2 regions of the Daeguia caeni genome follow, and region 1 is predicted to be linked to the other one. Evidence: riboswitches for the same ligand, from Rfam matches in the RefSeq annotation. Region 1 holds a riboswitch; the other holds the start of a gene.
The links. Region 1 has a riboswitch for S-adenosylmethionine ahead of ACFO1V_RS11190 (O-succinylhomoserine sulfhydrylase). Riboswitches for the same ligand answer to the same signal wherever they lie in the genome.
Positions count from the first base shown of each region.

Region 2: linked by a shared signal. The riboswitch ahead of ACFO1V_RS05835 (homoserine O-succinyltransferase) and the one ahead of ACFO1V_RS11190 (O-succinylhomoserine sulfhydrylase) in region 1 are both predicted to bind S-adenosylmethionine.

Region 1 is NZ_JBHSEL010000111.1:5,769-17,119, forward strand. It holds gene ACFO1V_RS11140 (response regulator) at 1-594, opposite strand, end outside; gene pip (prolyl aminopeptidase) at 820-1,770, shown strand; gene ACFO1V_RS11150 (hypothetical protein) at 1,853-2,302, opposite strand; gene ACFO1V_RS11155 (DUF952 domain-containing protein) at 2,459-2,812, shown strand; gene ACFO1V_RS11160 (quinone-dependent dihydroorotate dehydrogenase) at 2,809-3,897, shown strand; gene ACFO1V_RS11165 (MATE family efflux transporter) at 3,894-5,249, opposite strand; gene ACFO1V_RS11170 (CAP domain-containing protein) at 5,355-5,825, opposite strand; gene ACFO1V_RS11175 (DUF6460 domain-containing protein) at 5,862-6,128, opposite strand; gene ACFO1V_RS11180 (GlxA family transcriptional regulator) at 6,208-7,185, opposite strand; gene ACFO1V_RS11185 (2'-deoxycytidine 5'-triphosphate deaminase) at 7,253-8,344, opposite strand; SAM riboswitch at 8,557-8,635, shown strand; gene ACFO1V_RS11190 (O-succinylhomoserine sulfhydrylase) at 8,720-9,913, shown strand; gene apaG (Co2+/Mg2+ efflux protein ApaG) at 10,155-10,547, shown strand; gene ACFO1V_RS11200 (Hsp33 family molecular chaperone) at 10,687-11,351, opposite strand, start outside.
Region 2 is NZ_JBHSEL010000045.1:10,330-21,680, reverse strand. It holds gene ACFO1V_RS05850 (3-hydroxyacyl-CoA dehydrogenase NAD-binding domain-containing protein) at 1-290, shown strand, start outside; gene pbpC (penicillin-binding protein 1C) at 355-2,436, opposite strand; gene ACFO1V_RS05840 (alpha-2-macroglobulin family protein) at 2,436-7,910, opposite strand; SAM-I-IV-variant riboswitch at 8,551-8,657, shown strand; gene ACFO1V_RS05835 (homoserine O-succinyltransferase) at 8,698-9,618, shown strand; gene ACFO1V_RS05830 (GH25 family lysozyme) at 9,683-10,741, opposite strand; gene ACFO1V_RS05825 (hypothetical protein) at 10,935-11,213, opposite strand.

The sequences.
Region 1 (11,351 bases):
TTGGGTGCGGCTGTCGACTCCCAGCTTTTGCAGCACGGCCGAGACATGCGCCTTGACGGTTGCTTCCGAGACTTCCAACTCATAGGCGATCTGCTTGTTGAGCAGGCCTTCCGCCAGCATGGTCAGAACCCGGGTCTGCTGTGGCGTCAAGGTGCGCAGACGATCGATCAATGCCTGGATTTCCGGATCCTGCGGATGATCGAGATCAATGTGATCAGGCGTCCAGACATCCCCTGCAAGCACGGCATTGATTGCCTCGTTGATCGTCTCCATACCCGCCGATTTGGAGATGAAACCAGAAGCGCCAAGCTCCAGCGCATTGCGCACGGTGGCAGCATCGTCCGTTGCCGATACAATGATGATCGGTAGTGCCGGCTGCAAGGCCTTCAGTGTCACCAGACCGGAAAGCCCGGTGCCGCCCGGCATTGCCAGATCAAGCAGCAGAAGGTCGATTTCGTCTTCCTCCGCGACGATTTTCTTGACCTCGTCAAAGTCGCCCGCCTCGACAATTTCCACCGAATCCGTCTGTCCTGAAAGGACCTGGCGGAGTGCGCCTCGAAACAACGGATGATCGTCAGCGATTATGAATTTCATGAGCCTCGCGCGCCATCTCTATTACCCCCCCTTTGTCGTGCAGTCGCTGCCCCGACAATCATTTTCCGTTTTATGCCAAATTTCGAACTGGGCAACAAAAATCACAAATCAGTGGTTATTTCCAATTCATTCTTGCCGCTATCTGGCCGCATTGTAGGTTAGTGATGAATAATTTGAACGGCACAGAGACTGTCCGCAGGACAGAACGAACCCAAAAGGCATTTTATGACACGCAATACGCTTTATCCAGAGATCAAGCCTTTCAAGGAGGAAATGCTTCAGGTCTCGGCATTGCATCGCATTCATGTGGAGCAATGCGGTAACCCGAATGGCAAGCCGGTTATCATGATTCACGGCGGGCCAGGCGGTGGCATCACCCCGACCATGCGCCGTCTGCATGATCCGGAACGCTATCGCATCATCCTGTTCGACCAGCGTGGCTGTGGCCGTTCAACCCCACATGCGGAATTGCGTGAAAACACGACATGGGATCTGGTTGCCGATATGGAACATATCCGCTCCCATCTCGGCATCGACAAATGGCAGGTCTTCGGCGGTTCATGGGGCTCGACCCTAGGCCTTGCCTATGCGCAAACCCACCCGGAACGGGTGACCGAACTCGTCCTGCGCGGCATTTTCCTGATGCGCCGTTTTGAAGTGGACTGGATGTATACCAACGGCGCCAGCATCATCTTCCCGGACAAGTTCGAATCCTATTACGAACATATTCCGGAAGAAGAACGCGGTGACATGATCTCCGCTTATTACAAGCGCCTGACAGATCCAGATCCGCAGGTACAACTGGAAGCCGCACGCAGATGGTCACGCTGGGAAGGTTCGGTTCTTTCCGTCCAACCGGATCCGGCACGGGAAGATGCCTTTGGCGAAGACCAGTTTGCCGTCGCATTCGCACGTATCGAATGCCACTATTTCCAGAATCGCGGCTTCCTTGAATCCGACGACCAGTTGCTGCGCAATGTGAACCGCATTCGCCATATTCCGGGCGTCATCGTTCATGGACGCTATGACATGTGCACGCCCTTCATCAATGCCTGGCAGTTGAAAAAAGTCTGGCCGGAAGCTGAGCTGCAGATCATTGAAGACAGCGGCCATGCCGTGACAGAACCCGGCATTGTGCATGCCCTGATCGAGGCGACAAAACGCTTTGCCGAATAGGGCAATCTGAATAATCAGCCCAAGCCGGCACCGGTTTGGGCTGATGTCTTTTTCAGGCAATCCATCCGGCTATCCGGTCCGGTCAGGTGCGGCCGGGCATGGTATCGGTCGAAGGTTTTTCCGGCTCGCTTTCAAAGCTCTTGGCAATCGCCATGAAACGGCGCAGAAAACGCTCCATATAACTCATCGACTTTTCAAAATCGGCTTCCGACGGCAGCCCTGCCGTCGCATCCTTTTTCTCAAGTGCTGCAAGCCGGTCTTCAAGCTTTTTCACCCGTTCCTGCAACTGGCCAAGATCATGTTCATAGGCCGCGCGGTCATCGGCCGCCATCTTGCACGTGAGCTCTGTCGCCGATCCCGTACAGACGGACATAGCACCCGTTTGCCTGTCAAAGCGAATATAGCCATTATCCATCTTCTCAAGGCTGTAACGGCTTGCATCCTGAGCCACAGCGCCAGTCGCGCCTATTGCCAGACCCAGAACCGTTGCAGAAAAGGCAAGCGCAGACATAGTCTTCTTTCGCTGTATCATGGCGTCGATCCTCCGTGTGGCTTTCCCTTATATGGAGACAATACGTCAAAAATCGAAGCCCACGCAGCGATGAATCAATATTTTATTGATTACTGATTATCCGGGTTCACATTTCGATATTTCCATTTTGGGGCAAAATAGACTAGAGAGCAGGCCATGACACACAGGATCATCTACAAGATCACGCCGCGCGCGCTTTGGCAGCAGGCCGAAGCGGACGGGGTGTTCAGCGGGGCGCCAGTCGACAAGGCTGACGGTTTCATCCATTTTTCAACCGCTGCCCAAGTACGCGAGACTGCCGCAAAACATTTTGCCGGACAGAACGATCTGCTTCTGCTTAGCATTGATGCACACGCCCTTGGGCCGACACTGAAATATGAGCCTTCGCGCGGTGGTGATCTATTTCCGCATCTTTATGCCGATCTGCCGCTGCACGCGGTGGTGAAGGTTGAGCCCTTGCCGATCAATGAAGATGGTCTGCATATATTCCCGGAGCTGAACCAAGAATGACCAGCGTTTTTGAAACAATCGGACGACGCGCACTGTTTTGCATGGAAGCCGAAAAAGCCCATGGCCTTTCCATTGCGGTGCTGAAAACGCGGCTGGCGCGTGCGACTGTTCCGGCTGATCCGGCGCTTGCCCTTGCTGTTGCCGGGCTGAAATTTCCCAATCCGCTCGGCATGGCAGCCGGCTATGACAAGAATGCCGAAGTGCCGGATGCACTGCTTCAGCTTGGCTTCGGCTTTGCCGAAGTTGGTACGATCACGCCGCGCCCGCAATCCGGCAATCCGCGGCCGCGCATTTTCCGCCTGCCGGAAGACTGTGCCGTTATCAACCGCCTGGGCTTCAACAATGAGGGTCATGAGGCCGCCTTCAAGCGCCTGACCCAGCGCGCAGGCAATAGCGGCATTGTCGGTGTCAATATTGGCGCCAACAAGGATGCAGAAGACCGCATTGCCGATTATGTCGAAGGCATCCGCAAATTCTATCAGCTGGCGCGCTATTTCACCATCAACATTTCCTCGCCCAATACGCCGGGCCTGCGCAATCTTCAGGCGCGTGCTTCACTGCATGAACTGTTGAGCCGCGTTCTGGAAGCACGCGAGGAAGAAAGCAGCAAATGCACGCTGAAACGTCCGATCTTTCTCAAGATCGCGCCTGATCTTGTTGACGAAGAGCTGGATGACATTGCCGCCGAAGCGCTGGAACAGAAGCTCGATGGCATCATTGTTTCCAACACCACCCTGTCGCGCACGGGGCTGAAAAATCAGGAATACCGCAATGAAGCCGGTGGACTTTCCGGTGTGCCGCTGTTTGAACGCTCGACCATCGTGCTCGCCCGCATGCGCGAGCGCGTTGGTGCCGATATGCCGCTCATTGGTGTTGGCGGTGTTGACAGCGCACAAACCGCCCTTGCCAAGATCAAGGCCGGCGCCGATCTGGTGCAGCTTTATACCGGCATGATCTATCGTGGCCCCGGCATTGCCGCAGAAATCCTGCGCGGGCTTTCTGATGCCGTCAAACGCGAAGGTGTGGACAATATTTCCGCCTTCCGCGACCGCGAAACCAAGGAATGGGCTTCGCGGTCGGTTTAAACCGCAAATTCCGTGCGGTATCTGCGCGGCAGCACGAACAAAAGCGTGATGCCGCGGATCGACAGAAATAGATTAAGCGCCAGCCAAAGCCCGTGATTGCCCATCACAGGCTTGAGCGTGAACAGCACGGCAAGGAAGAACAGAAGCGACAGAAACATCATGTTGCGCATATCGCGCGACCATGTTGCGCCAATGAAGACCCCGTCCATGTGAAAGGCAAGCAGGCCCGTCAGGCCGGTCAAGGCCGCCCAGGGCAGATAGCGCAAGGCTTCCCTGTGCACGTCAAGCGCCTTGGACAAAAGCGCAATGATCGGATCGCCAAAGATCAGCAGCAGGGCCGCAACCGTTCCCGACATGACAAGCCCCCACAGGAAGGTGAGCCTGACGCCGTTTTTGAACGCCGGGCTGTAACGTGCGCCAATCGAGCGACCAACGATCTGTTCGGCAGCTGCCGCCATGCCATCCAGAAAAAATCCGGCAACGAGGAAGAAATTCATCAGAACCGCATTGGCGGCAAGCGTTACCGGCCCGAGATCAGAGCCGGCACGGGTGAAGAAGGCAAAGCCGGTCAAAAGCAGAATGGAGCGGATCATGATGTCGCGATTGACCGCAAACATGCGGATCAGCCTATCCCTGGCAAAAATCCGGCGACGATCCGGCCGCGCTGCTGTCTGCCTACCAAACTGGCGCACGACAATGACAAGTCCCACAAGGGCTGCAACGGTTTCACCCGTGACAGTGCCCCAGGCGACACCTGCAATGCCATAGCCCAGTTTCAGACCGAGATAGAGGCTGAGCACGATATTGATGCCGTTAAGCAGGAATTGCAGCGCAAGCCCCAGCACGCCCTGCCCGCGCCCCAGTACCAGACCCAGGATGGAATAATTGATCAGCGCCATTGGCGTTGCCAGCATGCGGATCGACACATAGGTTGCCATGGCGTCGCGGGTAGCAGGCGTTGGATGCATGAAGGCGGTTGTTACCGCCAGAATGAGCGGCAGGCACAGGATCGAGGCAAGCCCCATGGCAAGCGCAATCATGATGGCACGCCAGAAGATTGCCTGTTCTTCGACCGCATCGCCTGCGCCCATGGCCTGCGCCACAAGGCCGGTGGTACCGGAACGCAGGAAACCGAAAACCGACAGCAGAAAATCAAAGACCAGCGCGCCAATGGCAAGCCCGCCGATCAGTTCGGCCTGCCCCATCTGGCCAACGACGCCCATGTCAACCAGCCCCAGCAGCGGCGTGGTGATGGCGGCCAGCGTCATCGGCACGGCGATCATCAGCACCATGCGGTTGGTCACCTTGAACGGCCTGATATTCTCACCCTTCAGTGGCTGGGCATTTTCCATGTCATGCAATCCGGTTGTTCTGCAAATTGCCCCAAAGCTGAGGCACGTCCTATCTACGTGAGAACGCGACGGCGCGCATGGTAAAAAACGAACAATATTGTAGATTTATCGACCAAGCACCATCGCCCAGTAAATATAGTTCGGCCTGTTTTCCGGCGTTGCCCAGGCAAGTCCATAATGGGAAAATTCCGGGTCGAGCATATTCCTGCGATGCCCCGGCGATTTCATCCAGGCATCGAAGACCGAACGCGTATCCGGCTGGCCGGCCGCAACATTTTCAGCTGCCGGCCCATGAATGCCGGCCTTGCGCAGGCGCGCGACAAAGCCGTTGCCCCAGCCGACACTATGGCCTATCTCGTCGAAGCTTGCCATGCGCCTTGCCTGATAAAGCGCTGCCTCCTCAAGCCGCGCATCGGTTGCCACCGGGCCAAGGCCATGTGCCTTGCGGATCTGGTTGAAGAGTGTGGTCGGATCATCAGCCGCGCTCAAGGCCGGCATGACGCCCGCACCCAAAACTGCGCCGGCAAGAATGAGAAAGCCGCGCCGGGAGAGCCCAAAACCATTTCTGTTCAGCATCTTGTTCCGTGAAACCACATTGAGAAAATGTCAGGATCACTTCCGGTAGCTGAGGATTCGGAGCAAAATAAAGACAGGAATGACCACTGCCGCGCCAAGAATGAGATAATCGACAAAATGTGCGATGGCAGAAAAGCCCATATTCCAAAGGCGCAGGACAAAATCCCGGATACCCCAGAGAATATCATAGGGCGTCCAGTTGAAGGCGCTCATCACCACGCCGACAACCAGCGAAATCAGGATCAATTTGATCAGAACACGTCCGGGCGTGTCGCCAAGAAAACGGTTTACACCATCAGACATCAATTTCTCCTGTCAAACGACGCGGCTTCAGCGCGACCATGCTCCAGAAATAGGCGGTTCAGGGCAGCTCTGCAAGCGGTCAGGAAATGGACTGCTTGCGAAATGTCCGCGGTGCTTTCTGCTTTTGCCGCTGGAATGAACGGTTCATGCTGCGTGTATCGGTAAAACCGCTGGCAACCGCCACTTCCAGCAGGGTCATTTCGCTGTCTGCGAGCAGTTCCTTGGCACGCCTGACACGCAATTCCTCGCGCACCTCAAAAGCCGTACGCCCCAGGGCCTGTTTGAAAGCGCGCTCCATCTGGCGCACCGAAATGCCCAACCTGCGCGCCACCGTAACCATGGGTACAGGTTCTTCCAGTGTTTCTTCAAAGATGCGAATGGCCCTGCGCACGATCGGAGAACGCACCCCGCTGAAACTCAGGGCTGGCTGTTCGGCCCGTACCATTTCATAGGGAATGAGCAGGATGGACGCACTTTTACGCGCCAATTCTTCCGAGATTTCATTCTCAATGATGGAAAGGGCAAGAGCTGCCGCTCCCAATCCACCCGCACAGGTGAAATGCTTCCCACTCTGGTGAAACAGGCTTGCCGTGTCGGCGGTATAGCCGTCAAAGCGTTCCAGAAAATCATCACGGTGGAACCAGCTGACACAGCAGTTGCGATCAGCAAGCAGGCCGCCTTCAGCCAGAAAAAAGGCCGCCGTACACAGGCCGACAATCACCTTGCCGCGGCGATCGGCCCGCTTGATGAAATCGATTACCGTTTGCTGATGCGGCTGGTATTGCGTAAGAAGGCCGCCGACAATGGCGATATAATCGCATTCATCAAGCTCACCCAAAGGGGCGGTCGGCTCAACGACAATGCCCGAACTCGATGTAACCGGCCCGCCGCTCAACGTGCAGATTTTCCACGCACAACGGATCTGTCGGCTCTGATCGCGATCATCGGCTGCAAGACGAAACGGATCAAGAAACAGGCTCAAGGCCGTCAGCGTAAAGCCCGGCAGAACGACAATACCAACAGAAAGCCGACGCTGCACGGCTTCAGAATTTGTCACCTTACCGCTGTGCATGACACCCATGACCAATGCCATCTGACGCAGACCGGCTGCGCAACAACGACAATCACTTGAAATGTTTGGACAGTTTTAGCTGCTGTGCCTGATAGTTGGAACCGAGATCGGTACCATAAAGCGCCTTCGGACGATTCAGCATGTGCTCATAGACAAGACGGCCAACGATCTGGCCATGCTCGAGAATGAAAGGCACTTCATGGCTACGCACTTCCAGAACGGCACGGCTGCCTGAGCCTCCGGCTGCGCTATGGCCAAAGCCCGGATCGAAGAAACCGGCATAATGGACGCGGAACTCGCCAACCAGCGGATCGAACGGGGTCATTTCGGCGGCATAAAGCGGCGGCACATGCACGGCCTCGCGCGAGACGAGGATGTAGAATTCATCCGGGTCAAGCACCAGTTCACGCGAACCGCGGTCGAAAATCGGCTCCCAGAAATCCAGCACATCATAGGCGCGGCGCTTGTCGACATCGACCACGCCGGTGTGATGCTTGCCGCGATAGCCGATCAGCTTTTCGGGGCCGCCGGAGAGATCAACCGAAAGCGCAATGCCTCCACCGGAAATATTGGGCTGCTCGGCGGCAACCAGAATTTCCCGGCCATGCAGTTCGGCAAGCTCAACCTCGTCCAGCTGTGCCCGGCCCTTGCGGAAACGGATCTGCGACAGGCGCGAGCCGGTGCGCGCCACAATCGGAAAAGTACGCGGGCTGACTTCGAGATAGAGCGGCCCCGTATAGCCTGCAGGAACCTTGTCGAATTCCTGCGCACCATCGGTGATCACGCGGGTGAAGATATCAAGCCGGCCAGTGGAGCTTTTCGGATTTGCCGAAGCAGAAAGCTCGGATGGCAGGGCCAGGCTTTCCAGAAGCGGCACGATATAGACGCAGCCGGTCTCAAGCACGGCGCCGGCTGTCAGATCGATTTCATGCAGTTTCAGCCGTTCGAGCTTGTCGACCACCGGCGTTCCCGGCCCCGGCATGAAGGAGGCGCGCACGCGATAGGCCTTGGCGCCAAGACGCAGATCAAGACTTGCAGGCTGGATCTGATCCTTATCAAGCGGACGCGCCGTCGACAGTGCACCACCTTCAAACAGGGCAGCAATATCCGCGTCTGCCAGAATTCCCGCTTCTCTTGGCGCCATCGACCCTTAACTCCGTTACAGCTTGCACACTGAAATCGACTTGCGAATTTCATGATAATCAACCGTCCATAGCATTAAACGATCGATCATGCGCGTGCCAATCCCGGATTTCCGCAGGAAATAGCGACAAATGCCTCGCCTGAGCCATTTGCTTCTACAACTATGGATGGGCCTGACAGGCATTGACGCGCCCCGGCAACAGGCATAAAGGAATGTCATTCCGTGGTGATTTGCCGGCCGGCTTGCAGCCACGTTAAAGAATTCGCTAAAAAGGGCCGCGGATTCCAAACCGGCTCTTGCGTGTTCGCAGAGCCGGTTTTTTATTGGCCGCCGAGGTTTTCACCCCGGCCGACCAGCTTTCAACAGGTTGGACAAATGACAAAGAAGACGACCCGCAAGTTCCGCCCCGCAACTGATCTGGTGCATGCCGGATCGCTCCGCTCCGGCTTTGCGGAAATGTCCGAGGCCCTGTTCCTCACACAGGGCTTTCTCTATCCGAACGCCGAAGCGGCAGAAGCCCGCTTCAAGGGCGAAGATCCGGGTTTCATCTATTCGCGTTATGCCAACCCGACGACCGACATGTTTGAAAAGCGCATGTGCGCGCTGGAAGGCGCGGAAGAGGCCCGTGCCACAGCATCGGGCATGGCCGCTGTTGCCGCCGCCATTCTCTGTCAGGTGAAGGCTGGCGATCACGTCATTTCGGCGCGTGCCGTGTTTGGCTCCTGCCGCTATATCGTTGAGACGCTCTTGCCGCGTTATGGCGTGGAAATCTCGATCATTGACGGCTCAAAGATTGAAAACTGGAAGGCTGCGGTGCGTCCGAACACCAAGGTCATGTTCCTTGAAAGCCCGTCAAACCCGACACTTGAAGTCATTGATATTGCCAAGGTGGCGGAAATTGCCAATGAAGCAGGCGCAAGGCTGATCGTGGACAATGTGTTTGCCACGCCGATGTTCCAGCGCCCATTTGAACTTGGCGCTCATATCGTCGTCTATTCGGCGACCAAACACATTGACGGTCAGGGCCGCTGCCTTGGCGGCGTGATCCTGTCGGACCGCGAATGGATCGAAACCCAGTTGCAGGATTATTTCCGCCATACGGGTCCCGGCTTGAGCCCGTTCAATGCATGGATCATGCTGAAGGGGCTGGAAACCCTGCCAGTCCGCGTGCGCCAGCAGGCGCAATCCGCCAAGGCGATTGCCGATTTCCTGGCCGGCAAGCCGGGCGTCAAGCGTGTGATCTATCCGGGGCGTCCCGACCATCCGCAGGCTGAAATCATTGCGCGTCAGATGAGCGGCGGCTCGACACTGATCGCGCTGGAGCTCGAAGGCGGCAAGGAAGCCGCATTCAAGTTTGAAAACGCGCTTGAGGTCTTCAGCATTTCCAACAATCTGGGTGACGCCAAGAGCCTGATCACCCATCCGGCCACCACGACGCACAAGAACCTCAGTGACGAGGCCAAGGCAGAGCTTGGCATTACGGATGGATTGCTGCGCATTTCGGTCGGCCTTGAAGATACGGATGACCTGCTGGAAGATGTCGAGGAAGCCCTGAAGGCTGCCCGCTGAAGATTCTTCCGAACGCCTGCACCTGCGGGCGCATGTCTTTCCCAAAGCAGTTTAAGGAAAAGTGGGGGCAGGTTGTCTGTCTGGAACCGCTAAAAGACAATATGCTGGAGCAATCAGCGTTTCCGTGAAAATCTGAATTGCCCCAAGACCGACTGTTCTTCGGGCATGGTTTCAGGCCCTTGCACTTGCACATGCCAGTCCGGTATGCCTGTGACATGCAGGAATCACCGAAAGGGTTGGCATGTACAAGGCGGTAACGCATGGGATCGAAATCACCGTCGAGCCCTTCTATATCGAGGAACAGTCCGATCCGGACGAAAACCGCTATGTTTTTGGTTATCGCGTCACAATCGTCAACAATTCCAATGGCACGGTACAGCTTCGCTCGCGCTATTGGCAGATAACGGATGCCAATGGTCGTGTCGAGGAAGTGCGTGGTGAAGGCGTGGTGGGCGAACAGCCCATTCTGGAGCCGGGCGACTCCTTCCAGTATACTTCTGGCTGCCCACTGAAGACCCCATCCGGCGTGATGGTCGGCCGCTACCAGATGCTTGGCATGGGCAATGACATATTCGAGGTCGATATTCCGGCCTTTTCGCTCGACCTGCCAGAGCAGCGGCGTACGCTGAACTGATTAATGGAGCCGTTCCAGGAAAGTGGATACCGGTTTTCCGTCCGGAACCGCGGAAAAACAGCATGAGCGGCATAAAGCAAAGGCGGCTCCCTGACAGGGCCGCCTTAAGTCTTTCTGAAAAATGAATGTTTTCAGTCAGTTACTTATCCAGAAACTGCCTTGGGTCGAATTCATAGCTCTTTGAGCAGAATTCGCAGGTGACGGTGATCTTGCCGTTTTCTATGCTGTCATTGATTTCCTCAGCCGAGAAGCCGGACAGGACATTCTCGATCCGCTCACGCGAGCAGGAACATTCATCCACCACAGGAACCGGATCATAGACGCGCACGCCACGCTCATGGAACAGGCGGTAAAGCAACCGTTCCGAGCCAACCTGCGGGTCGGTCAGTTCCGAGCTTTCAATCGTGGCGACAAGCGAACGGGCTTCCGTCCAGGCATCGTCTTCCGGATGATAGTCGCCCGTGCTTTCATCGCCATCGCCGCCATGCAGGTCACGCTTGCGCGCACGCAACTCGGATTCCGGCAGGAACTGGATGATCAGCCCGCCAGCACGCCATTGTTCAACCGGCTTGCCTTCCGCATTGCGTTCAACCAACTTGGCAACACTCAGCTTGAGGTCTGTGGGAATCTGTTCTGACTGGCGGAAATAGGTGATCGCGATTTCTTCAAGGCTTGAGCCGTCAAGCGCGACAATGCCCTGATAACGCTGGGTATAAGGCCCCTGATCGACCGTCAGCGCCAGTGTTCCGCGCCCCAGAAGCTGTTCTGGCCGCGTTTCATTGGCCGCGACCGCTGCCTTCAGGC
Region 2 (11,351 bases), on a different contig from region 1:
GCCAGAAGACCAGCGGCGGCTGGTATGACTATGTGCCAGGCAATCGCACGCCACAGCCATCGCCAGCCGTGGCCGAATTGCTGGCGCCGCATATTCAGGGCAGCTCATCCATGACGCTGGATGAGATCAGCGAACATCTGGTGAGCGAAATGGCGGCGGAAGGCGAAGCCATTCTGGCCGAAGGCATTGCCCAGCAGGCAAGCGATATTGATCTGGTGGAAATCCATGGCTATGGCTTCCCGCGTTGGCGTGGCGGCCCGATGCACTGGAAGGCACATGTGAAAAAATAGGATCAGCTCTGCGGGGGGCTGAACTGTCGGGGCGTTGGGCGGGTTTCCCGCTCAACGCCCTGATCTATTCGACCACGACCTTGACGCTTGCCGCCCGTCCGGCTGCATCAATGACGGTCAGGGTTGAAGAGCCGGTACTGTCCGGCTGCCATGTCGCGGTGCGACGGCGCTCGGCATTGGCAAAGGGCTTGTCATTGGCAAGCCAGCGAAAGGGCGCGCGACCGCCTTGCAGTTTCAGCACAAGCGGCGTGCCATCTTGTGCATCACTCAGGGCGATATGCGCGCCATCTGGCGGAAAGACAATGCGCGGCGCAGGCTCCAGCGTGGTTTTGACCACGGGCAGCGCCTCGCTTGTGGCGGTGAAATGGGTAAGCGTCACAGGCAGGTCAGCGCGCGGGGTGCGCAATGCGCCAGCGGGAGCACGCGGCAGCGGCACGATGGCCACGCCAGAACGGGTAAAGGCGTCAAACAGGATGGGGGCTGCCGTTGTGAAGCCAGAAATGCCGGGCACGGAACCGCCATCTGCCCGCCCGACCCAGACGCCAAGCACATGGCGGCCATCATAGCCAACCGACCATGCATCACGATAGCCATAGGACGTGCCGGTCTTGTAGGCGATGCCGCGATGCGGCGCGCCGGGCGGCGGGACGACGCCGGAAAGAATGTCGCCGATCTGCCATGTCGCGCGTTCATCAAGAATGGGAGCGGTGGAGGAGGCAGGCTCGGACGGTTCGGTGCCATCGCGCAAGGCACTTGTCCGCCCGCCATTGGCAAGGCCGGTATAAAGCTGCACCAGATCGCGCAGGCTGATGCCGGCTCCGCCAAGGCCGATGGCAAGCCCTGGCGCCTCGCCTCTCGGCAATTGCAGAGTGACGCCTGCCTGACGGAAACGGGTGGTCAGGCGCACTGGCCCAACCGCATCAAGCAGGCTGATGGCCGGCACATTAAGCGACATTTGCAGCGCCTGACGGATGCTGACATCACCCTGATAGCTCATGTCGAAATTGCGCGGACGATAGCCGGAAAAATCAGATGGCCTGTCGGAAATGATGGTTTCCTGCGCAATGAGGCCTTCTTCAAAGGCAAGCCCATAGATGAAGGGCTTGAGAGTCGAGCCGGGCGAGCGGATGGCGCGGGTCATGTCGATCCAGCCTTGCCGTTTGCCATCAAAATAATCGGCGGAACCGACCTCACCCAGAATTTCGCCTGTGCGGCTGTCGGCAAGAACCATGGCGACCGAAACCTTCGGGCCAAGCCTTTGTGCCGCCTCGCGCGCGGCAGCTTCAAGGCCGGTTTGCACCGATTTCTTCAAGGTGAGTTTATGGTGTGGCGCCATTGGCGCCTTGCGCAAGGCAAGATCGGCAAAATGGGCAGCCAAGGCAGGCAAGGCGGCACGTGTGGTGGGCACGGATTCGAGGCGGGCGCGTTCGGCATCGTCATGCGTAATCACACCTGCCTCGGCAACGCGGGAAAGCACGCGATCACGCGCCTTTCGTGCATTGTCGGGCGCACGGTCGGGGCGGCGGCGTTCCGGCAATTGCGGCAGGGCGACAAGAAGGGCAGCTTCAGCCGATGTGAGGCTTCTCGGCTCCTTGTTGAAATAGGCCAGCGCGGCAGAACGCACGCCTTCAAGATTGCCGCCATAGGGGGCAAGCGTCAGATAGCGTTCGAGAATTTCATCCTTGCTGAGCCGCCGCTCAATCTGGATGGCGCGTGCAAGCTGCAAGAGTTTGGAGCCAAGGCTGCGCTGCCTGCGCGGCTCGATCAGACGTGCCAGCTGCATGGACAGGGTCGAGCCGCCGGAGACAATGCGCTGATTGGTGATGAGTTGCAGCGCAGCCCTGCCAAGGGCGGCAGGATCTATGCCACCATGTTCATAAAAGCGCTTGTCCTCATAGGCGATCAGCATTTTGATGAGTTTCGGATCGACATCGGAAATGCGCGTATTGAGCCGCCAATAGCCATCCGGCGTTGCATAGGCGCGCAGCAATTCGCCATCGCGATCAAGCACTTCGGTTGAAATTGTCAACCGTTCCGGCAGGGGCGGCGGATAGGCTCTGTCAAGCCAGCCAAGCCCAGCCACAAGCGCTGCCGCGCTGATGACCAGCGCGGCAAAGGCAAACAGGATTTTCCGGCGCCTTATCATCAGGGCGCTGTGACCTCCATCAGGCGGGTTGCGGTGCGGGCAGAAAATTGCGGCCGGTACATGTCCTCAACTGTTGCCGCCGGATGGGTGTAAAGGCCGGGTGTGACGGCGCGCACGACATAGGCCAGCGTGATCGGCTTTTTCGTGCCTGCCGCCTGTTCGAAAGCTGCGACAAAACGGTCATCGCGGAATTCGAGATGGGCCGCCTCGGTATTTTCCAGCCACGGGAAATTGCCAAGATCTGCACTGGAAACCAGACCCGGATTGTCGATTTCCAGACCGGCCGGCAGAAGGTCGCTCACCAGCAGGCGTGTCTGCCAGTCTTGCAGGTTCTCAATCCGCAAGACCACGACATAGCGTTCGTTCTGTTCCACGCTGGTGATGTCAACCGGCTCGCCATTGAGCGCATAATAGCTGCGCTCGATACGGAAGCCATCACCACCGGCAGGCAGGGATTGCGCAGGCGGGGCAACGGCGGTGACCACCACATCAACCGGATTATTGCCGCGATTGGTGACAAGCAGCGGCTGGGCTTCTAGCTGTCTGCCGTCAAGACGCTGCGCAAATGCGCCGCGATGTTCGGCACCATTCACGGCAAGATCAATGCTGGCATTGTCCTGATTGAGGCCGCGCGCGGCAAGCAGCATCCAGGCCTGATCCTGGGTCGACAGATGGGTCGCATCCGCGCGTGCCGCTGACACTAGCCTGATCAAGGCAGGCAGGACAGGCGGTTGTGGCTTTTTCTCGGCGGCAAGGGCAAGGATGGCTGCACTGTCACGCAGGCGCGAGCCATAGTCGGAACGGCTGAGATCATGGTTCGTGCTTGCTACAGCACGGGCAAGGGCTGCGTTGAACACGCGGTCGGAGCGTTCATTGTCGCCATAAAGCGCCAGCGCTGCCGCAATCTGTGCCATCGCCATGGGGCTTGCGAAATTGTCGAGCTGGGTGTCGCTGTAATAGCGCAGATCCCCGATCGAGGCCTTTTTGTTGCGTGCCAGCACATAGAGCGCATAGGCAATATCGCTGCCACGTTCGGCCACGTCTGTATTGTAACCAAGCGAATTTTGCAGGTTGGACAAAGCCGCGACCATGGCTTCCTTGGGTACGTCATAGCCTTTTTCACGCGCACGGGTGAAGAAATCGGTGACATAGGCATCAAGCCACAGATCGCCCGATCCGTCCGGACCCCATAGGCCAAAGGAGCCTGATGATGACTGATTGTTTACCAGACGATAGATCGCATCCTGAACGCGCTTTCTGATTTCCTCCTCGTCATCCGGTGTGGAATCGCTCTGGATCGCGCCTGCCATTTCACCCAGATAAAGCAGCGGCAGGGCACGGCTCGTGGTCTGTTCGGAGCAGCCATAGGGATAGCGGTCGAGTGCCAGCAGAAGCGATGGCACATCAAAGGCTGCGCTGCGCATGACAGCAACGCTGACAAAGGCACCATCAAGCAGGCTTTGCGATAAAAGTTCGCCATCGATTTTGAGGCTGCCGCCATTGCCCGGAAGGCTCACCACATTGCGGGTGGTGATCGGCAGATCGATCGGGCGAACCGGCAGTGTCAAATTCTGCTCAACGGAAAGGCCGGCATCATTTGCCACGCGAATGATCAGGCTGCCAGAGCCGGTGGCACTTGCCTTGAGCGGCAGTTTGAGTGTTTTCCGTTTGCCGCCTTGCAGTGTCACGGTTTCAGGGATTGAATCTTGCGCGATATGCAGATTGTCACTGGTTTCAATCGTCAGATGATAATCACCATCTGGCGTATCCGTATTGGCAAGATCGAGCGTAACTGTCGCCTCATCGCCCGGTGCCATGAAACGCGGCAGACCGGCTGTCAGCACGATCGGGTCCCGGATGATGACATCGGTTGAGGCATGACCAACGGCATTCTTCGTCCAGGCCACGGCCATGACACGCGCGGTGCCATTGAATTGCGGAATGTTGAATTCAATGGTTGCCTTGCCTTCATTGTCGAGTTCGACGGGGCCGGAGAAGAAAGCGACAAGTTTTTCCGTGGGCGGGCTTCCTTCCACGGCCATGGTGCCGCCGTCGCCGCCAGTGCGCAGCCTGCCGGTGGTGCCGAGCGAGCCGTCAATCAGACGGCCATACATATCACGCAGCTCCAGCCCCAGCTGACGCTGACCAAAAAACCAGTTTTCCGGATTTGGCGGCTGATAACGGGTGAGGTTCAATATGCCGACATCAACCGCAGCCACCATGACATAGGCCTGTTCGCCGCCGGCATTTTGAACCTCTACAGGGATGACGAGCGGCCCGCGCGGCGTGATTTTTTCCTGCGGTGAAAGCTTGACCGACAATTGGCGCCCGGCGGGGTCAACCTTCAGCCATTTCAGGCCAATGGCGCGCGCTGGCATGCGGCTTTCACTCGCCTCGCCGGGGCGGAACAGTGTTGCCGTCACATAGGCGCCGGCCCCCAGATCTTCTGTCACCGGAATATCAACCGTCGTGCCGCCTTCCGGCACATGGGCTGTGAAGGTCTTGATCAGCTTTTCCGCGCCAACAACAACCAGCAATTCACCGGCAAAACGGGGACTTACCCGCAGTTTTGCTGTCTCGCCCGTCCTGTATTGTTCCTTGTCGAGGGCAATTTCCAGGCCATCCGGTGTTTCGGTGGAGGTTGCCTCGACAAACCAGCCGGCATCAAACTCATGGCTCGACATCGGGCCGGTACCATTTGGCGCCTCAACTTCGAGGCGGTAACGCCCCCAATCGACCGGCAGGGCAAGTTCGGCCTCGGCGTCGGCGTGAAGGTCAATCTGGCCATTGGCAACGGCCCTGGTGACGGTTACCGGCTCATAGTTCCAGCTGCTGCCGCTGCGAAACCACTGATAACGGCGCTCGATCCTGTTGAGCGACCAGTTGGCGCCATCAATGGTCTTGCGGTTGCCCTGATTGTCGGTGGCAATCAGCCGGAATCTTGCCGTGCCGCCTTGCGGCACTTCATTGCCGGTAAAGTCGGGATGGATGCCGATCATGTCGCCCTGCGGGCGGATGGCAAGGTCGAGCTTGCGTTCAACGGCACGACCGCCGCTTTCGCGCATGCGAATGGCTATATTGGCATTGACCAGTTGCGTGGTGGAAGGCAGTGCATCAATGCTGACAGGGAAGGTTGCCTTGCCCTTGGCATTGGTTGGCGGCAGATCATCCAGCGCGATGCGGTTTGCCTCGCCCCTGTCTTCATCGGCAAGGCCAAAATGATAGCCCTTGAAACGCGGCCATTCGCGCGTGGTGGAAAGGGTGATTTCGCCTTCAAGCGCAAGATCTGCCGCCGGTGCGCCATAGAGGAAACGGCCATCGACGCTGATATTTGCGCTTTCACCGGCGGCAATTTCCGTCTTGTCGGCGGTCAGATCAAATTCGATGCGATCCGGCACGAAATCCTCAACCAGAAACATCTGGCTGGCGATGGCTGGCTGTTTCGGGTCGGTGTGGATTGCCAGCCGCCATGTGCCGCGCATGGCATTGGGCGTCAGCGTCAGGTCAACCACATGGCCGCCCATCTTTGAACTGTCGGAGACAAGGCGGCGATCTTCCACCCCATCCGGGCGGGTGAAAATGAAGGTAAGCGGCAGGTTTTCAATCGCTCTTGCCTGATCGTCACGGGCAAGGGCGGCGGCATGAACGGTTTCGCCCGCGCGATAAATGCCACGTTCCGTCCAGGCAAAGATGTCAAGGGCCTTGGGAGCGGGGCGTCCCGTCACGCCGCGATCGGAAAGGTCAAAGCCGGCGCGGGTCATGTCGAGGAACACGAAATCCTCTTCTCCCTGGCTTGCCATCATGACGGCGGGCGCAAGACCCTCTGAGCCACGCGCAAGACCCGGCGCAAAGATGGCCATGCCGTCGCTGCCGGTTACGGCTTCACCCAGGATTTCATTGTTGCGTGCAAGCAGGGTCAGCTTGATGTCGGAAAGCGGCTTTGCACTTGAAAGCGAACGGGCAAAGACGTGAATGCCGTCCTGTCCGGTATAGGTGGAAAGCCCGATATCCGAGACGACGAACCATTGCGTCGCCTTGGCCTCATAGCTTTCCTGCTTGCTGATCACAGGCTCGGCTGTCAGCACATAGACGCCGGGCTTGCGTTGCGGCAAGATCTCGTCAATAGGCACACTTGTGGTGGTTTCCCGGTTCAGCACATTATTGGCGATCTCGATCTCGCCTTCCCAGATGCTGGTGCCAAGCTGATCGGAGACGGTGGAAATGTCATAATTGTCGAGCTGGCGCAAAAACTGATAGCCGGACAAGAGCTGCGCCAGTGAACGGTCGCCAATGCGGTAAAGCTTCAGCCTGACCGCATCCATATTGATGCTGACCAGCGGAATGCCGCGCCGTGCCTTGGCAGGCAGAACAAAACTGTCGCCGGTAAAGCGCACCGAGGCCGGACGATCCTGCACATAGATCGAAAGATTGACCGGGGCTGGCAGGCTCTCGCCAATGGCGGCAGGCAGGCCGGAACGGAAGGTCACATCATAATGGCGGCCATGTTCCAGCCCCTCGACGCAGATCTGCCGGCCCTTGGCTTCAATGGCCTGTGGGGTCTTGTTGTCAAGCTTGACGAAACTGGCGTAATCAACGCCAGCCTTGACCAGATCTTCGGAAAACTGCGCGCAGATGCGCGGGCTGACATTGTCATTGTCAACGCTGTGATCAACGATGCGAAAACCCTTGCGCGCTTTCAGATCCTCATAGGCCGCACGCACCGGCCCGGAATTGACCAGTTCCAGACTGGCTTCATAGGCCTGCAGGGCAGGGCGAGACAGCTCACGGCGCTCCAGCGCTTCTGCCATGAGGGCAAGTGCGGCAGCGCGGTCGGTGCGGCTGCGCGAGGTCTGATAAGCATGCCATGCGGTAGAAGTGGCATTGCGCTGTAATCTGGCCTTTTCCGGGTCGTTCGACGGTTCTGTCGCCATGATGGCGCGCGCAAGCTCGATCCAGATCCTGCTGTCATCCGGGGAGCTGTTTGCTGCGGCGGCATAATAGGCCATGGCATTGCGTGGATCGCCATTGGCAAGCGCCTCGCGCGCGGCGGCCAGATTTTCCCCACGGCCCAGGGCGTTGTCCGTCCTGGCAAGATCTGCCGTATAGCGGCGGGCCTCTGCAACCAGATTATCGGCAAGGAAGCCGAGGGCAGGCGGGGCGCCCATATCGGCTTCGGCGGCCACGGTGACGACCTTGCCGGCAACAGAGCCGGGTGCCGGATTGAGCGTGTTGAAATCCGATTTCAGGAAACACCATTTCGCCTTCACATTATAGGTGAAGGCGCGGCAGGCATTGTCGCCAAGACAGGCCGTCTTGCACTGGTCAAGCGTCACATTTTTCTGGGTGCGCAGATCAAAGCCGAAATAATCGCTGTCATCCGTCGTAACAACCTTGCGGGTTTCCGCAGCTTGGGAAACGCTGATGCCGATTGCACAAAAGGCAAGGATGGCGATCGACAGAAAGAACTGGCGCATGGAACCAGACATTGTTTCCCTCACAAATAGGTTTCATGACAATATGAACTGCAGTCATTTGAAAAATGAGCAGATCGCGATCATTGGTTCGTGTCAAGCTTGTGAAAGAAAAAGGCGGTTTGCCTGCGCGCGGAGCATGAAACGCTGTAGCCTTTTGACTTGTCATAACCGGTCAATGAGCGGCCATGACAGGGATGGAATTGAGCGCGTGGCAGGCCAGGCTATACGCAGACAGCCGCCTTGTCGTCGGATGAGGCTGCTTCCCAGCTCAGAAATCATCCTCGTGACGCATGTGCCGCACATAGGCAAAAGCCGTGCCGATCAGGATCGGGGCCAGAACGAGTGCCATCCAGAAGAAAATGCTGCTCATGTTCAATCCTCCCTGCGCCTTTATGTATTTCATGGCGCTTCATGCCCGCCTGCCGCAGCCGGAATGCGGGACAGGACCATTGTAGCACAGAAAGCGAGCACAGGCATCATCGGCAGGCAGGGCGGGGGAAGGGCCGCTTCCCCATGCAGGGCGCAGCGCAGGCAAGCAATGATTTTGCGAATTCGCTTGCCGGGAAAGCAGACTGTACCAGCTTGCCGGTCGCAAGGATGCAATTCCGGTTGCGTGTTGGCGCAAGTTTGATTAGAAGGGATGCAACATCAAGAGTTGGGGAGACGCCCAACGCCAACCTGCCATTCCGGGCAAGGTGGTACTCCCGATAGGGAGGATGTGGCCAGCCGGCAATTATACGGATCAAGCCACAGGCGTCTGCACCAATAAAACAAGGACAGACGCAACATGCCGATCAAGATACCTGATGACCTGCCTGCAACCAGCGTGCTTGAAGCCGAGGGTGTTATGGTCATGCGTGAGGCGGATGCCATTCGTCAGGATATCCGTCCGCTCAGGATTGGCCTGCTCAATCTGATGCCGAACAAGGTGACCACCGAAACGCAGATTGCGCGCCTGCTTGGTGCTACGCCCCTACAGGTGGAGCTTACTCTGGTGCGCATCACCAACCATGTCGCGCGTCACACGCCGGCTGATCACATGCTCTCCTTTTATCTGCCATGGGAAGAGGTGAAGGGCGAGAAGTTTGACGGTTTTGTCATCACGGGTGCGCCGGTCGAGCGTCTGCGGTTCGAGGACGTGACCTATTGGGACGAAATGCAGCGCGTGTTTGACTGGACGCAGACCAATGTGCATCGCACGCTGACGATCTGCTGGGCCGCGCAGGCGGCGGTGCATCATTTTCACGGCATGCCAAAATATGAGCTGCCGCAAAAGGCCTCCGGCATCTATCGTCAGCGCAATCTGGCGCCAAGCTCGCCCTATCTGCGTGGTTTTTCAGATGATTTTTCCATTCCCGTCTCGCGCTGGACGGAAGTGCGCAAGGCCGATATTCCGCAGGACAGCGGCCTGGAGATTCTGGTTGACAGTGCCGAGACCGGGCTTTGCCTGCTGCATGATCCGCGTCATCGCGCGCTGCACATGTTCAACCATGTCGAATATGACACGACATCGCTGTCGGACGAATACTTCCGCGATGTCCAGCTTGAGCCGAACACGCCGGTTCCGGCCAATTATTTCCCGGACAATGATCCGACCAGGCCGCCGGAAAATCGCTGGCGCAGCCATGCACATCTTCTATTTGGCAACTGGATCAACGAGATGTACCAGTCAACGCCTTATGATCTGGCCAGAATCGGTCGGGAATGAACAAAAGAGCCGGGCGGGCGATCCGTCCGGCTTTATGATTCCGCCCGATCGGCAGGCAAGCAGATTATCCGGTCACGCGGGCAAGCCAGCGATGCCAGTCATGTTCCGAACCATAGAAGACATTGAGATCAATCTTCTCGTTCACGCCATGTGACAGGCCAGAGCCGGAATATTGCCAGAACAGCCAGCGGCGTCCCTTGTAGACCTTGCTTGGATGTTCCTTGACGGCGCGCAACCAGAATGGATAGTCGAGAAACGCGCCTTCCAGATTGTCGCGGTAGAAATCCGGCGTCGTATAGATGATCGGGCGCTTGCCATAGTGCTTTTCGAGCCTGTCCATGAAGACCTGCATCTTTTCCAGCACCTGTTCGCGAGACAAGCGGCGCTTGCACGAGGAATCCCCGTTCCATTCAACGTCAATCACCGGCGGCAGGGCGTTCGGATCCTTCGGCACATTGCGAATGAACCAGTCTGCCTGGTGGCTGGCATAACGGCACCAGTAGAAGAAGTGATAGGCGCCGCGCTTGATGCCGGCCGCATCCGCGGCATGCCAGTTTTTCATGAACATCGGATCGAGATGGTCGCCGCCATCGGTGGCCTTGATGAAGGCGAAATTGGCGCCCTGTGTGCGCAGGCGCGCCCAGTCGATATTGCCCTGCCAGCGTGAGACATCGACACCATGCACCGGATGGCGCAAGGGCGAGGCCTTGCCGAAATTGATGGGCTTTGCATCGCGGAAACGATGGGCATAGATCTTGTGCCGCGTTTCACGGCTCAGGCGCCTGACCGGATAGGCTGACATCTGGGACGCAGATACCTTGATCGGCTTTTCAACGACATTTTGCGGACGCTGTGCTGGCTGCGGCACGACGGCAGGCGGGGCTGCATTGAACTGGGCAGCTTGCGGAACCGGGCCAGCCCAGGCAAGGGACGGGCTGTCTGGTGCTGTCTGCTGTGGCGCAGGCTCGGCTGCAGCCACGGGGACTGAGGGGCGCACAACGGATCCCGTTGTTTCCGCCGAAGTTCCAGCCTGCATCATCAGCCCGTCCACGCCTGAACTGGATGTGCAGCCGGCAAGCGCCATGCTGGAGACAATGAGAGCGGAAACAACCGATTTACGCATTTTTACCCGTACGCAACAAAGGAGAATATTGGTTAAAACCCAATTCTTGACAGAAGCTTACCGGGAAATGCTGAATCCAAAGTTTACGTGGCAGAAATGGCTGTGGGGTTTGAGCTTTTCACATTGCGGCGCGGCAGGCCAAAGCGCCATGCCTGATCGGATCAGGCGCTCAAACAGGCTGGTCACTGGCCTGTCACAGTGATTTTGGCGGTGCGATCGTGCTGTTGCTATCGGTCTCTCTGGGCTGGCTGTGCTTGACGCTTGCCACCTTGACCATGATTTCGGCAATCCTTGCCGGATCCTTGATGCCGCATTCAAAAATCTGGGTAATCTCACGCGCCATTTCATCGCGAAAGGGTGAGGTAATGGCGCAACGATTCAGCCTCTCACAGGAGAGCAGATAGGCAGACTGCAGGTCATTGAGTTCTTCAGGGGTAAATCGGCCGAGATAGAAATCTCTGGAGAACGGCATCTTATTGAAACTCTGGAACTATTTATAAAGCACTCTTGCGGTATTGTCACAATGCATGGCATCAATCCGCCGACGCAGATGGAACTATGGCAGCAATAATGCCATAATGCAAGCCTATTGTTTGCGGAAATATGAACA